4 regions of the Methylibium sp. genome follow, and region 2 is predicted to be linked to each of the others. Evidence: predicted binding sites of a transcription regulator. Region 2 holds the regulator's gene; each other region holds the start of a gene.
What was found. Region 2 encodes FNR, which switches genes on or off when oxygen is low (the NO sensors DNR and NnrR bind a similar motif). Its sites were predicted from a motif close to TTGATNNNNATCAA; they were not measured.
Positions count from the first base shown of each region.

Region 1 (3,615 bases), 1.7 Mb from region 2:
GCTGTACCTCCCGCGCCCCTGGCATGCCGATGCGCCGGCCGAGGACCCGGCCGCCACCGGCGAGGCCGTTCCCGCGGACCTGCGGGTGCTGCTGGTGGAAGATGACGCCGAGGTGCGCAGCGTCGTGCACACCTTCCTCGTCACGCTGGGTTGCGAAGTCAGCAGCGCCGTCAGCGGCGAGCAAGCGCTGCTGGCGCTGGGGCCGGATGCGCATTTCGATCTGCTGCTCACCGACATTGCACTGGGCCCCGGGATGCGCGGCACGCAGCTTGCGGCCGAAGCCCAGCGGCGCCATCCGGGGCTGGCGATCCTGCTGATGTCGGGTTTCTCGGTCGAACTGCTGGACGCCGACCGCGACGCACCGCCCACCTGGGAGCTGCTGCGCAAGCCTTTTGGCCGCCCGGAGCTGGCCCGGGCGATCACCAGACTGGCCGCGGGTCACGGTACCGGCGCCGCGTAGCGCACCGCTACGTCGGCGCGCGGCCAGGTTCGCCCCGGGTCACTGGAGCACCGCAGACGCCGCCGGGGTGAGACAGCCCTGCACGAAGTCGGCGAGCGCTTCAACGCGGGGGATGAGGATGTCGCGGCGCCCCTTCTCGGTGAAGTGGATCAGCTCGCAGCGCGCCAGGCGCGACAGGGCACGGCTCACGGTTTCCAGCGACATGCCCAGGTAGTTGCCGATCTCGGCGCGCGTCATGCGCAAGGTGATCTGGTCGGTGCGCAGGCCTCGCATGGCCAGCGACTCGGCCCAGTGGTGCAGGAAGTCCGCCACCCGCGCATCGGCGGGCAGCGTGCAGACCGACATCAGCGAATCGCGATCGCCGGCGATTTCGCGACTCATCGCCTCGTGCAGGGCCGTCAGCAGCGCCGGATGGTCTGCGCAGGCAGCGCGTACCGCGTCGTAACGCACCGCCCAGACTTCGCCGGTGTCCATTGCGACCGCACCGCTCGCATAGCGGCCGCGCGCAATGCCGTCGAAGCCCAGCCAGTCGCCGCGGAACCTGAGCCCGACCACCTGCTCACGCCCGTCGGGCGACAGGTTGACGATCTTGAAGCAGCCGGCGTTCAGGATGTAGAGGTGCTCGAAGCGGTCGCCCGCCCGGTAGACCGGCTCGTTGGCACGGACCAGACGCCGTTGAGGCGAGAGCGTGTCACACAGCAGCCCGAGCGTCTCGCCGATGCGCTGACCGGTGCGCTGGTCGACGTTGTCGAACTTGGTGGGTGGCGCGAAGACGGTCGGCATCGTCCGAGCGGGGTGCAAAGCGGCGACGGGAGCGGTACTGAGCATCATGGACTCCTGGCTGACGAGCATTCGATGCTGTGGATGCTAGGAATCACCCGGCAATTCAGTGACAACGCCGTGCATCGCTCGGTAACGCTGCGTGACCGGTTTGTGTCCGCTGCGTATCTGCACGGGGCGTCGCGGTCCGTATTGACCGGCATCAAGGCCCATTCAGGGCGGGTCGCTAGGCTGCCGCCATCGGGCGACATCCTTCGTTGCCGGACCCAACCGCGCCCCCCATGTTCTCCACCGTCGATCACCGCAGCCTGCTGGCCTCCGAGAACATGTCGCCGCGCGACGCCAGTTGCCTGCTGGACAACGCCCGCAAACTGCAGCAGGCCGCCCGAGCAGGCACGCCGCAGGCGCTGCTGCGGGGCAAGAACCTCGGATTGCTGTGCGCGGCGGACGACGACATGGACGCGGTCTACTTCCGCCGTGCCGCCGAGGCGCTGGGCGCGCACGTGGCGCACATTGCGCCGAGCCTGTCGGCGCTGAGCCCGCCCCAGGAGGTGGAGCACACCGCACGCCTGCTCGGCCGGCTGTACGACGGCGTGGAATGTCAGGGCGTCGCGCCCGAACTCGTACAGCGGATCAGCCAGGAGGCCGGGATACCTGTCTACGATGGCGTCGCGCGGCCGTCGCACTTCACCGCCAGGCTCGCCGACCTGCTGGGCGGCGGTGCATCGCCGGACGAAAACCGGCGCTTCGTGCTGCAGGCCGTGTTGCTCAGCACGATGGCCTGACCGGGGCGGCAGGGTGCGCCCCCCTACTCGAGGCTCCAGACCCCCAGTGCCGCCTGAAGTCGGCGCGCCTCGCGAATCGCGTCCGAGCTGGACGAGGCGCTCTCGCGCGCCAGTTCGGCGTTCTGGCGGGTCGCCGCGTCGAGCGTCTGCAGTCTGACGTTGATGTGTTCGACGCCGGCGCACTGCTCCTGAGCGGCCAGGCTGATCTGGGAAATCATCGCGCTGACCTCCTTCACCTGCTGCGCCACGCCATTGATGCGAGCCCCCACCTGGGAGGCCAGTTTCTCGCCGGCACTGGTCTGTTGCTGGGATTCGCCGACCAGTAGCTTGATCTCCTTCGCCGCCGCGCCGCTGCGCTGCGCCAGGGTGCGCACCTCGCCGGCGATGATGTTGAAGGTGCGGCCCTGCTCGCCGGCTCGGCTGGCGGCAGCGGCTGCATTGAGTGCCAGGATGCCAGTCTGCAGCGAAATCTCGTCGATGACGTGGCTGATCTCGCCGATACGCCGGCTGCACACCGCGATGTCGTGCATCGCGGTGTGCATGGCGCCGGCGGCGGTGCAGGCCGCGTCGGCCTCCTCGGAGGCCTGGTGGGCCGACCGGCTGGCCTGGCCGGCGGCGTCGGTGTTGCGCTGGCTCAGAACGTCGATGTCCGCGGTGCTGCGGGTCACGGCCTGCACGTCGCCGGCCTGGCCCGCGGAGCGCTCGGCCAGACGGCGCGCGCCTTCGGCCAGGCCGTCCACCACCGACGCGACCTCCGCGGCGTGGTCGCGCGAATCACCGAGGACCGCAGCCATCTTGGCCACCATCTGCCCCAGTGCCAGATTCAGGTCGAGCAGTTCCCCGGCGGTGCGCGTGTCGTCGAACTGCCGCGTGATCTCGCCCCCCGCAATGGCCATCGCGGTTTCCAGCGACCTCTTCAAGGGTGCGACGACGCGGCTCAGGAAGTACAGCGCGACCGCGGTCGACGCCGCCAGCCCGACCGAGCCGCCGACCAGCGCCCAGACACGCCAGCCGCCGGCGGCGTTCATCAGTCCTGCCGCCGCAGCGGGCGCCAACGCGCACGCGAGCACTGCGCAGAACAGTGCGCCCAGGATCGCGGCCGTGCCCTGCATGCGCCACTGCACCGGCAGGTCGAGGGGGTTCTTCACGGCCTTGATCAGTGCGCGCCAGCCGGTCTCGACGATGCGCCCCGAGCGCAGCACGTACTGCGCGCCATCGCCGGCCTGCCAGAGGCGGTACACCTGCTCGGCGCGGCGCGCCTCGGATTCGTCGGCCCGGCTCTGCACCGAGGTGAAGCCGACCGTCCGGTGGTCCTTGAACATCGGAATGATGTTGGCCTTGACCCAGTAGGCCGCGCCGCTGCTGCTGCGGTTCTTGACGAGCCCGGTCCATGGCCGACCAGCATTCAATGCCGCCCACATGTCCGCGAACACCTTCGGCGGCATGTCGGGGTGCCGCACGATGTTGTGCGAGGCGCCGAGGACCTGCTCCATCGCGAACCCGCAGGTGCGCACGAAGGCGGTGTTCGCGAAGCTGATCGTGCCTTGCAGGTCGGTGGTCGTGATCAGCGGCGTTCGATCCGCCAGTTCC
Region 1 is NZ_OZ257250.1:2,311,392-2,315,006, forward strand. Features, by position in the region: gene ACQY9S_RS10745 (PAS domain S-box protein) at 1-460, shown strand, start outside; gene ACQY9S_RS10750 (Crp/Fnr family transcriptional regulator) at 500-1,243, opposite strand; gene ACQY9S_RS10755 (ornithine carbamoyltransferase) at 1,522-2,025, shown strand; gene ACQY9S_RS10760 (methyl-accepting chemotaxis protein) at 2,049-3,615, opposite strand, start outside.
Region 1: a site for FNR is predicted at 1,433-1,446, ahead of ACQY9S_RS10755 (ornithine carbamoyltransferase). Genes of this name have one in related genera too.

Region 2 (3,615 bases):
TGGCTGCCGTGGAACGGCCGCCCGGCGGTGCTGTTCGACCTGGGGGCGCGGCGCTTCTACATCTTCGACCTGGTGCTCTATCCGCAGGACTTCATCTACCTCACCGGCCTGCTGATCCTGTCGGCCTACGGCCTGTTCCTGTTCACCGCCGTGGCCGGTCGTCTGTGGTGCGGCTACGCCTGCCCGCAGACGGTCTACACCGAGATCTTCATGTGGGTCGAGCACCATATCGAAGGCGACCGGCAGGCGCGCCTGAAGCTCGACGCCACGCCCTGGGGCGCCGCGAAGCTGGCCCGCAAATCGGCCAAGCATGCGGTGTGGCTGGCGATCGGGCTGTGGACCGGCTTCACCTTCGTCGGCTACTTCACGCCGATCCGCGAGCTGGGCGGCGAGGCCCTGAGCCTGTTCGGTCTCGCCGGCCCGGGTGCCGCCGGGCCGGGCCCCTGGGAGTGGTTCTGGGTGCTGTTCTACGGCTTTGCGACCTACGGCAATGCCGGCTTCATGCGCGAGCAGGTCTGCAAGTACATGTGCCCCTATGCGCGCTTCCAGAGCGCGATGTTCGACCACGACACGCTGATCATCAGCTACGACACCGCGCGCGGCGAGCCGCGCGGCTCGCGCCCGCGCAGCCTGGCGCACGACGCGCTGGCGGCCCAGGGCAAGGGCGACTGCATCGACTGCACGCTGTGCGTGCAGGTCTGCCCGACCGGCATCGACATCCGCCAGGGGCTGCAGTACGAGTGCATCGGCTGCGCCGCCTGCATCGACGTCTGCGACGGCGTGATGGACAAGATGGACTATCCGCGCGGCCTGATCCGCTACGCGACGCAGAACGGCCTGGCCGCCGGCCGCAGCACGCTGGACTGGCGCCGGGTGTTCCGTCCGCGGGTGCTCGTGTACAGCGTGATCCTGCTGCTGGTCTCGGGCGGTTTCGTTGCCAGCCTGGCACTGCGCAGCCCGGTGCGGGTCGACGTGGTGCGCGACCGTGGCACGCTGGCGCGGCTGGTCGACGAAGGGCGCATCGAGAACGTCTACCGTCTGCAGGTGATGAACGCGACCGAATCCGCGCAGCGCTACCGCGTGGCCGTGAGCGGCATCGCCGGTGCCCAAGCGCAGGTGCGCGGCGAGGTGCTGCTGGCGCCGGCCGAGTCGCGCTGGGTGCCGGTGGCCGTGCAGATCCCGCCGCAGACGGCCGCGGCGCTGGGGCCGGGCGCGCACCCCTTGCGTTTCGAGCTCACACGCGAGGTCGACGGCAGTCAGCCGGCGTTCAGCGTGGTCGAGAAGTCCACTTTCGTCGTGCCGCGCTGAGTGCGGTACGCTGCTCACCAGGAGAGTCTCCATGGCACAGACGAACGCAAAGATCCTGGCGCCCTCCCCGGCAGCGCAGCTGCCGTGGTGGCGCGAGCCCATGCTCTGGCTGGTGCTCGGCGGGCCGCTCGTGGTGGTGGTGGCCGCCATCGCCACCGCCGTGATTGCCGTGCGCGGCAGCGACCCGGTGCTCAGCCGCGCGAGCGAGTCCCTCGACAGCAGCACGCCTGCGGTGCAGGCACGCAACCACGCGGCCACGCCCAGGGCGCCGCACTAGGGCCGGCCGGGACACGCCATGAGGCAACGCACGTTGTGGATCGCCTGGCCCTCGTTCATGATGGCTGGCGTGCTCGAGATGCTGGTGTTCAGCGCCGCCGATCCCGCCGACTTGAGCGGCTGGGTCGGCAGTGCGTTGCAGAGCGTGTCACCGGCGGGTGTGTACACGCTGGCCTTCTTCAGCTTCTGGATCGTGTGCGCGCTCACGTCGATGCTGACGCTGCTGCTGGCGACGCCGGAGCCCGAGGGAACCGAGCCGCGCCGCTGGCCCTGAGTGAGCGGGGGCCTCCGCGCTCGGGGGCTCAGCAGGGGCCGTTGACGAGCCGGCGCAAGCCGGCTTCGTCGAGCACGCGGATGTCGCGTTGCTTCACTTCGAGCAGCCCCTCGTCCTGGAACTTCGAGAAGGTGCGGCTCACCGTCTCGAGCTTGAGGCCGAGGTAGCTGCCGATCTCCTCGCGCGTCATGCGCAGCACCAGCGACGAGGCCGAGAAGCCGCGCGCCTGCAGCCGCTGCGTCAGATTGAGCAGGAAGGCGGCGAGCCGCTCCTCGGCGCGCATGCTGCCGAGCAGCAGCATCACGCCGTGGTCGCGCACGATCTCGCGGCTCATGATCTTGTGGAACTGGTGCTGCAGCGGTGTCGACTCGCGCGAGAGCGTCTCGAGCTGCGTGTAGGGGATCTGGCAGACCTGCGAGTCCTCGAGCGCCACGGCGTCGCAGGCATGGCGGTCGGTGCTGATGCCGTCCAACCCGAGCAGCTCGCCCGCCATCTGGAAGCCGGTGACCTGGTCGCGTCCGTCGTCGGCCGAGACGCGGGTCTTGAAGAAGCCGGTGCGTACCGCGTAGAGCGACTCGAAGCGATCACCGGCGTGGAACAGCGCGTCGCCGCGCTTGACGGCACGGCGGCCACCCACCAGTTCGTCGATCCGGTCGAGGTCCGCATCCGACAGGCCGACCGGCAGGCACAACTCGCGCAGGTTGCAGCTCGAGCAGGCAACCTTGAGCGCTTCGATGCGGATGGGTTGTTCCATGCGGACCATTATGGGTGCGCGCTCGGCGTGAGCTCCGCAAGGCGCGTCAGCGGGTGTGTCCGGGGCAAGTTGCATGATCGGCCTCAAGATGAGTGCAGATTGTCCGGGCCCGTCGACCCCGGGGCTTGATGCAGATCAAGTGCAGGGCGCTGGGCGCTGGGCACAGTCTGGGCATGTCCAGCACTCCCACGACCGCCAAGCCGGCGCCCGCCGCACCGACCGAGGAGCTTCTGAGCCGACTGGACGCGGGCGGGCCGCGCTACACCTCCTATCCCACGGCGGACCGCTTCGTCGAGGCCTTCGGTCCCGCCCAGTACCGGCAGGCGTTGGGGCAGCGCCGCAGCGGCCCGCAGTCGGCCGGTGCGGTGGGCGGCAGTTCACCGCTGTCGCTGTACGTGCACGTTCCGTTCTGCGAATCGGTCTGCTACTACTGCGCCTGCAACAAGGTGATCACGCGCCAGCACCGGCATGGCGCGGAGTACCTGGAGTCGCTCGGACAGGAGATCGCGCTGCACGTGGGCGCGCTCGGCCCGGGGCAGCGCGTGAGCCAGCTGCACCTCGGCGGCGGCACGCCGACTTTCCTCAGCGACGGCGAACTCACGCAACTGATGTCGCTGCTGCGCGCGGCCTTCGACGTGCAGACGCAGGCCGAATGTTCGATCGAGGTCGACCCCCGCACCGTCGATGCCGGGCGGCTGGCGCACCTGAAACACCTCGGCTTCAACCGCCTGAGCTTTGGCGTGCAGGACTTCGATCCTGCCGTGCAGCAGGCGGTGCACCGCATCCAGCCGCAGGAGCAGGTCTCGGCACTGATGGCCAGTGCCCGCGCGCTGGGCTTCGATTCGATCAACATCGACCTGATCCACGGTCTGCCGAAGCAGACGCCGGCTTCGCTGGCACGCACGGTGGAGCAAGTGGCCCGGCTGCGGCCGGACCGCGTGGCGCTCTACGGCTACGCGCACCTGCCGCAGCGCTTCAAGCCGCAGCGGCGCATCCATGCGCA
Region 2 is NZ_OZ257250.1:590,671-594,285, forward strand. Features, by position in the region: gene ccoG (cytochrome c oxidase accessory protein CcoG) at 1-1,308, shown strand, start outside; gene ACQY9S_RS02755 (hypothetical protein) at 1,340-1,585, shown strand; gene ACQY9S_RS02760 (hypothetical protein) at 1,604-1,858, shown strand; gene fnr (fumarate/nitrate reduction transcriptional regulator Fnr) at 1,887-2,612, opposite strand; gene hemN (oxygen-independent coproporphyrinogen III oxidase) at 2,786-3,615, shown strand, end outside.

Region 3 (3,615 bases), 2.1 Mb from region 2:
TCGCGCAGCGTGCGCCAGATGCCGGGCCGGCGTTCTGGCGCTGGCGGTGTCTTGGCGGGTGCGGCGGGTGCGAGCACGGCCAGGTCTTCGCGCTTCATGAGGGCCGCCCCTCGGGCATGGTGGCTTCGAGGCGGAAGTACAGCGGTCCGGCCGCCGGGGGCGCGCATTCGGCCGGTGTCGCGTGAGCGCAGCTGGGCTCGATCAAGCGGCCGGGTTCGAGGGTCACCACCGGCAGCCCGGGCCCGGAGCGCCCGGCGCCGAAATGCCCACTTCCCTTTCGGGCACGCCGGCTTCCGGCAGCGCGCGCGATGGCGCATTCCTCTTCGATGACGAAGGCCGCGCCGGCGGTTTGTTCGCCGGCGCGCAAGCTCATGTTGCAGATGATCGCCGCGGGCTGCATGGCATCACTCGTGGGGGTCGATGCAGCGACTCCGCAAGCACTGTGCCATGCACGGAAGACACTCTGGAAATCGTGCAAAGCCTTGATTCCATGCGGCTTTGCAGGGTGTTGGCGGACGCCGGGCGGGGGCTGCGTTGCCGGGCCTGTCGGCTTTGTGCCGTTTGCCACACGGGCGCTTCATGACGGGCCCGAGAGCCCCGGAATGCTCAGCGCCCGGGACGGAGCCGCCGAGCGTCGCGGTCGGGTTCAGGCGCGGGCCGCAGGGCCGTTCGCATTGACCTCATGCCGGCACCGGCACGCTGGTCGGGCGACCCGCGAAGTCGGTCCAGCAACGCGCCTTGAAGTCGTAGAGCTTGCAGCGGCGGGCCGTGTCGGCATACCAGCGCCAGGAAAATGGCTGGACCACGATGCGGCCCGGGAGCTTGGCCTCCAGCCGCTTTTGCGCTTGCTTGAGCCGGTACAGCGGCACGCTCATGTCCACGTGGTGGGCGGTGTGCTCCATGATGTGGTGCAAGACGCCGCCCATCGCCGAGCGGAAGGTCAGGTGCACCGTGGTGGAGACGAAGGGGGCCGCGGCGGCCCAACTCGCCTTGTGCTCGTACCAGGCCACGCCGAGGTGGGTGTGGTGCACGTACACCACGAAGCCGATCATGCCGTTCCAGAAGACGAAAGGCAGCACGAAGCCGACGCTCACGAGCCACCAGGGCGATTGGCCGGTGGCCCGTGCGGCGACGACCAGGCCGCCGATCCACACCGCGGCGACGCTGCTCACCAGCAGACAGTCCCACAGGAACACCGCGCGGCGGGTGGGCATGTGACGCTTGTTCGGGAACATCATGCGGGCCCACCAGATCTCGACCATGTAGTAGAGCCACGGCGCCCAACCGCTGCGGTAGATGCGCTCCCGCAGTTGCCGCCAGCCCGACAGGGCCTGGAATTCCTCCAGCGAGCGCGGCTCCCAGACGAAATCGACCCCCTTCAGGTTGGTGTAGCCGTGGTGCACGACGTTGTGCCCGACCTCCCAGAGGCTGTAAGGCGTGAGCGACGGCAGGAACACGATGCGACCCACCCAGCGGTTCAGGCTGCGGTGGCGCGTCAGGCTCTGGTGGCAGGCGTCATGCCCCAGGATGAACAGGCGGCCGATGATGAAACCCGTGACCGCACCCATCAGCAGCTGCAGCGGCGCGCTGTCGATCACGATCGTTGCCGCCAGGGCCACCGCGAACAGCGCGATGTCGAACAGCACCAGGGCGAGCGCGTAGGGCGTGCTGCGCTCGGAGATGTCCGCCAGCCACGAGCGGATCAGTTTGCGGTGGGGAATGGGAACCAGCGCGGTGGCCGGCGTGGTGACGCCGACGGCAATGGGAGCGGGGAGGGTCGTCATGGGGCACGGGTCGAAATGCTGGAGGCTAGGGCCAACGACATCCGGCGACCTTGATGACGATCAAGATGACTCAAGGTCCTTGCGGATGGACTCGCGTTGCCGGCACGGGCACCACGGTGGTGGGCCATGGGTTGTCGGTTGTCGGCAGCGACCATCGGAGAAGTCGTCGCTCGAATTCGCCGAAGCCGCTGCGTGGCATGCCTGATGCTTGTCCCCGCAGCCGATTTCCTGCAAATCCGAAGTCCCACGTTCAAGGAGGTCACCATGCACATGTCTCGTTCCCTCGCGAGCCTCATGCTTGCGGGCCTTGTGGCCGGCTCGGCGGTCGCTGCGCCGGCGAGCCTTCCCGCCTACGGCGCAGACCCACAACAGACGTCGGTGTCCGGACTGTCCTCCGGCGCATTCATGGCCGTGCAGTTGCAAGTGGCCTATTCGCGGTCGTTCATCGGTGCTGGTGTCGTTGCCGGCGGTCCCTACTACTGCGCGGCAAACAACGTGTTCCTTGCGGGCATCTGCATGGGGCAGGTGCCCTTTTTTCCGCCCAATCCCGTGCTGATGGCCAACGCCGCGAAAGGTTTCTCGCGCGCGCGCTGGATCGACCCGCTCAGCAACCTGAGCAAGCGCCGCATCTATGTCTTCAGCGGGACCGACGACACCATCGTGCGCCAGCCGGCGGTCGATGCCACGGTGTCGTTCTTCCAGCAGATGGGGGTCAAGGGAGACAAGCTGAAATATGTCAACCAGGTGCCGGCGGGACATGCGGTGATCACGCCGGGCTATGGCAACGACTGCGCTGCCAACGCCGCCCCCTACATCAACCATTGCAATGTCGGCAGCGAGGGCTATGACCAGGCCGGGGCGCTGTTGCAGCACATCTATGGCGCACTCAATCCCCGCGTCGACACACCCACCGGGCAGATCGTCAGCTTCGATCAGCGCGCCTATGCCGCCGTCGCCACCGGCATGGCCGACACGGCCTACCTGTACGTGCCGCGCAGCTGCACCGCATCCGATGCGCACTGCAAGGTCCATGTGGCGATCCACGGCTGCGTGCAGTCGTCCGAGTCGGTCGGGGATCAGTTCTATGCCGACACGGGCTACAACAACTGGGCCGACAGCAACCACATCCTCGTGCTCTATCCGCAGGTCAACAAGTCGGCGATCCCGTCCAACCCGCAGGGCTGCTGGGACTGGTGGGGCTACACCGGCGGGAACTACGCCAACAAGTCGAGCCTGCAAATGAGGGCGATCGTGGCAATGGTGAACAGGCTCGCGCAGCACCGGTGAGCGCCTTCGTCCTCGGTTTCACGCCCCCCACTGGCTCACCACCACCCGCAGCCCCAGCCCGATGCTGAACAGCGCCACCGTCGCGCTGAGCGCGCGGTGGTAGCGGCTCAGGTGCGTGGCCGTCAACCGCATCGGCAGCGACACGGTCCACGACAGCGCGGCCATGCCCAGCACCGAGCCCAGGCCGAACAGCACCACGTAGAGCAGGCCGACCCAGGGGTTGCGCACCTGCTGCAGCGTCAGCAGCACCAGCGCGGCCGAGCCGGCGAGGCCGTGCACCATGCCGACCAGCAGCGCGCGCAGCGGCAGCGGGTGGTGTTCGTGGCGGTGCTGCCGGCGGTCGTGCGGCGCGGTCTCGCCGCGGTGCGAGTGGGCGTGAAAGTGCGTGGTGGTGTCGGTGGTGGCTGCAGCGGCCGCCTGCGCTTCGGCGGGCGCGTCGGCGCGAGGATGCGAGTGCGCATGGAAGTGCACCCGCTCGCGCCACAGGCGGCGCAGCAGGTCCAGGCCGAGCAGCACCAGCATCACGCCGACCGCGCCCTCGAGC
Region 3 is NZ_OZ257250.1:3,009,161-3,012,775, reverse strand. Features, by position in the region: gene cysE (serine O-acetyltransferase) at 1-98, opposite strand, end outside; gene ACQY9S_RS14095 (hypothetical protein) at 95-400, opposite strand; gene ACQY9S_RS14090 (fatty acid desaturase) at 681-1,784, opposite strand; gene ACQY9S_RS14085 (extracellular catalytic domain type 2 short-chain-length polyhydroxyalkanoate depolymerase) at 2,049-3,071, shown strand; gene ACQY9S_RS14080 (urease accessory protein) at 3,090-3,615, opposite strand, start outside.
Region 3: a site for FNR is predicted at 1,835-1,848, ahead of ACQY9S_RS14090 (fatty acid desaturase). Genes of this name have one in related genera too.

Region 4 (3,615 bases), 450 kb from region 2:
GGCCTGGTGGGAGGCTCAAGGGGATTGCTATCGCGCCGTGCGGTTGATGGTGTTGGCCAACGATGTCCCACGGGCGCGTCAGTTCCTGCGCGATCATGCGTCGGCTTTCATCGAGCGGCAGGGCAAGCACGAAGCCTTTCTTGCCCTGTTGGCGCAGCTCGAGTCCCGTGAACCCGAGCTCGGCAGCCTGACGCTCCACGCGGCGTGGGCGAACACCTTCCTGCTCCAGGCCGCTGAAGCTGAACGCTGGCTATCTCGAACCGATCTTTGGTTGGCAACCGATGAAGGGGCTGCCGAATCCGCGCCGAGGGCACGACGCACGACGGCGGCCCAGCGGGCGCTGCTTGCCGTACTTCGCGACGATCCGGCGATGAGCTTGACCTGTGCGGACTGCTGGCTCTGTGCCGAGCACGACGACACGGACGCCGACTGTTTCGAAAGGGGCGTCGTGCATGCGGCCATGGCATGGGGGAAGAAGTGCCAAAGCGAATTCTTCGATGCCATCGCGCACTTGCGCACCGCGCAGGATCAGTTCGAACTTGCGCGCTCGCCCTATGGGCTGACGTGGGTGCGGGTGGTCAACCTGGCGGCGCTGATCAAGGCCGGCCGCTATCGCGAAGCGCTGGCGGCAAGCACTTCGGCACTCGAGGAAAGCGAGTACCACGGCGCCGGGGGACACAACGCGGCGCTTCACGCAATGCGTGCGCTGGTCCTGTTGGAGCGCGACGAGCGCGCTCAGGCGCGCCTCGAGATCGAGGCCGCCTTGCCGCTGCTGCCGACCCAGGGGGTGGTCGATGGGCTGGTTCCGGGCTACCTGGTTGCTGCGCGGCTGCAGGCGGCGGACGGCGACGTGGCGGGGGCGCTGGACCTGCTGGCTGAAGGCGAGCGGGTCGGCGAGGTGCGTGGCTTCGAGCGATTGCAGATTGCGATGGGGGGCGAACGGGCGCTGCTGCTGATGCGCCATGACGATGCGGCAACCGCGCAACGCCTGTTGGAGAACCTGGGGCTGACGCCCGCAGCGGCGCAAGCCGGCATCCGGCGCGACCGCGCGGAGCGCCTCTGGGCGCGGTTGCATCTGGTACATGGCCGGCCCGAGCGGACGCTGGAGCTGACAGCAGCGGCCATCGCGCGCGCGCGCCACGGCGATCAGCAGCACAAGCTCACCGAGCTGCTGGTGCTGCACGCCGTGGCCTTGTCTCGCTGTGGCGAAGCTGCCGGTGCGCGCGCGGCCATCGTCGAGAGCCTGCGCATCGCCGCCTTGCACGGCTACATGCGACTGTTCCTCGACGAAGGGCCCGAGTTGATCGCCCTGCTGCGCACGATGGTGCTGCAGCCGCAGGCGTCGACACCGGCGCTGGCGCACGCCCGGTGCATTCTCGCGTCGTCGTCCGCTGGGCCTGACGCCAAGGCCTTCGTCGAACTGCGTCCGACCGAGCGCGAACTGCAGTTGCTGGCCATGCTGGCCCACGGCCTGTCGAATGTCGAGATCGCCGATCGCTTGGCAGTAACCGAAGGCACTGTGAAATGGCATTTGCACAATCTCTACGGAAAACTGGGTGTGCGCAACCGCACTGGAGCGTTGCGTGAAGCCAAGTCGCGCGGCCTTCTCGCGGCCTGAACGGTCGCCGCGGCGCCGCTGCGTCCGGTGGGCAATCAAAAGATAGGTTGTCGGGCGATCGCTCACGCGCAAACATCTGAACGCGATCAGTTGGGCCGGGCAGGGCTCGCTGTTTGGCAAAGCAAGTGAATCACATCAACAGCGCCCCTCGTCCGCGAGGGAGTGCAACAGGAGACTCCTTTTCATGAAGACCAACAGGATTTGTTTGTCCGCCGCGCTCGCGGCCGCAGCGCTTGGTGTCCCGATGGGGGCACTGGCCCAAGACACGCCATGGCTGGTCCGGGTGCGCGCGGTCTATCTCGACATGGCGAACAAGGATTCGACCGGGCTGGATCTGTCGCTGAACAACAAGCTCATTCCCGAGGTCGATATCTCGTATTTCTTCACGCCGTCGCTGGCCGCAGAGCTGATCCTGACCTACCCACAGAAGCACACCATCAGGGCTGGGGGCTCCGAGATCGGCTCGCTGAAGCATCTGCCGCCGACGCTCACGCTTCAGTACCATTTCGGCGGCCTGGGACCGTTCAAGCCCTACGTCGGTGCAGGTATCAACTACACACGCTTCTCGAGCGTCAAGTTTGATCCCGCTGTGCAGGCGGCGCTGCAGCCGAGTATCGAAAAGAGCAGTGTTGGATTTGCCGTCCAGGCTGGAGTCGACTACGCCTTGGCGAAGGGCGTGAGTTTGAATTTCGACGTGAAGAAGATTCAGATTCGCACCGACGTGATGTCGGCGGGCACCAAGGTCGGCGAGTTCAAGGCCGACCCGTGGCTGGTCGGTGCTGGTGTGGGCTGGCAGTTCTGAGTGGTCGGCGAGCGTTCGGTCGCCGAAGGCTTCAACCGACCGGGCGACGCACGCCCTGGTAGCCGGCATCGCCGAACGCCGCCTCTTCGTCACCGTGCAGCAGCGTGCCGGCCATGTTCAGGTCGTTGACGTTGGCCGCCGTGCCGGCCACGCTGTGCACCAGGCCCGAGTGCGCATCCACGCCGATGGGGGCCTTCATGCCGAAGTACCAGTTGTTGCCCTTGCGGGTGGGCTTCATCTGCGGGATGCGCAGCATGGTCTCGATGCCGAACGGCGGGCGCTCGGCAAGCTGCTTCATGGCGATCTTCCGATGGCCGGTCATGGGCTCCGATCATGCAAGCAGCGGATCTGTTTTGCAGAGCTTCCTGAGCTTGGCGATTCAGGACGAACGTAAATGAGATGGAACCTTTTCTCAGTGGTTGTTGTGGCAGGGTTCACGGCCAGCGATAGTGGCTTCGCGGTGAGCGATCAGGGCGATCGCCGAATTGGTGACGCGAGTTGGGGCGGTCCAGGGCAGTTCCCTGTATGTTCCGCGACGCTCACTGCTCGCGACAGCTCCAACTATGCAGACTTGGCGGCGAAACTGCTGATTGGGGTGCATCTGGTGGGTGCGGGAGGACTCGGCTATCTCGTCTACAGAAACGGCAGGAAGCGGCGAAGAGAGCATGAGGTATTCACTGAGTGACAAGGAGTGGCCATCGCCCGCGAGGGCAGATCGTGTCCTGCCACGGGTGAGTCGCCGAAAATCAGCAGGGGTCGCAGATCCTTCGATGATCGGAGCACCCGTGAGCGGATCTCCGGAGGTGCGGGCGTGACCATGCCGGGTCGAGCGATCCTTGCGGGCGCGGCGTTTCTCTTCAGCCTGCTCCAGGAACAGGCTTGTGCGCAGCTCATGCTGGGGCACGCCATACATTCAGATGATGGTGGATGCCATGTGTCTCAGACGGGGCATGAGTTGCACTTCACTACCTACGTGACGCCACCCGACGCCAAGTCTGTGTGGATGCTCACGCCCCATTGCGAGGTGATTCCTACGCCGGGACTCGTGCAAGTGACGGTGGTACTGGTGGACCAGAGTGGCCGGCAACGGCCGATTGCCGCGGAGCTGGTTCGCATGCGACCCGCGGCCGGCAGGGAGACGGAGCGGATTCTCAAAGTTCCGGCGAGGACCTATGACGCTGGTTTGATCGAACTC
Region 4 is NZ_OZ257250.1:1,039,872-1,043,486, forward strand. Features, by position in the region: gene ACQY9S_RS04830 (LuxR C-terminal-related transcriptional regulator) at 1-1,618, shown strand, start outside; gene ACQY9S_RS04835 (OmpW/AlkL family protein) at 1,803-2,420, shown strand; partial or broken gene ACQY9S_RS04840 (transposase) at 2,464-2,670, opposite strand; gene ACQY9S_RS04845 (hypothetical protein) at 2,815-3,105, shown strand; gene ACQY9S_RS04850 (hypothetical protein) at 3,232-3,615, shown strand, end outside.
Region 4: a site for FNR is predicted at 1,744-1,757, ahead of ACQY9S_RS04835 (OmpW/AlkL family protein). Genes of this name have one in related genera too.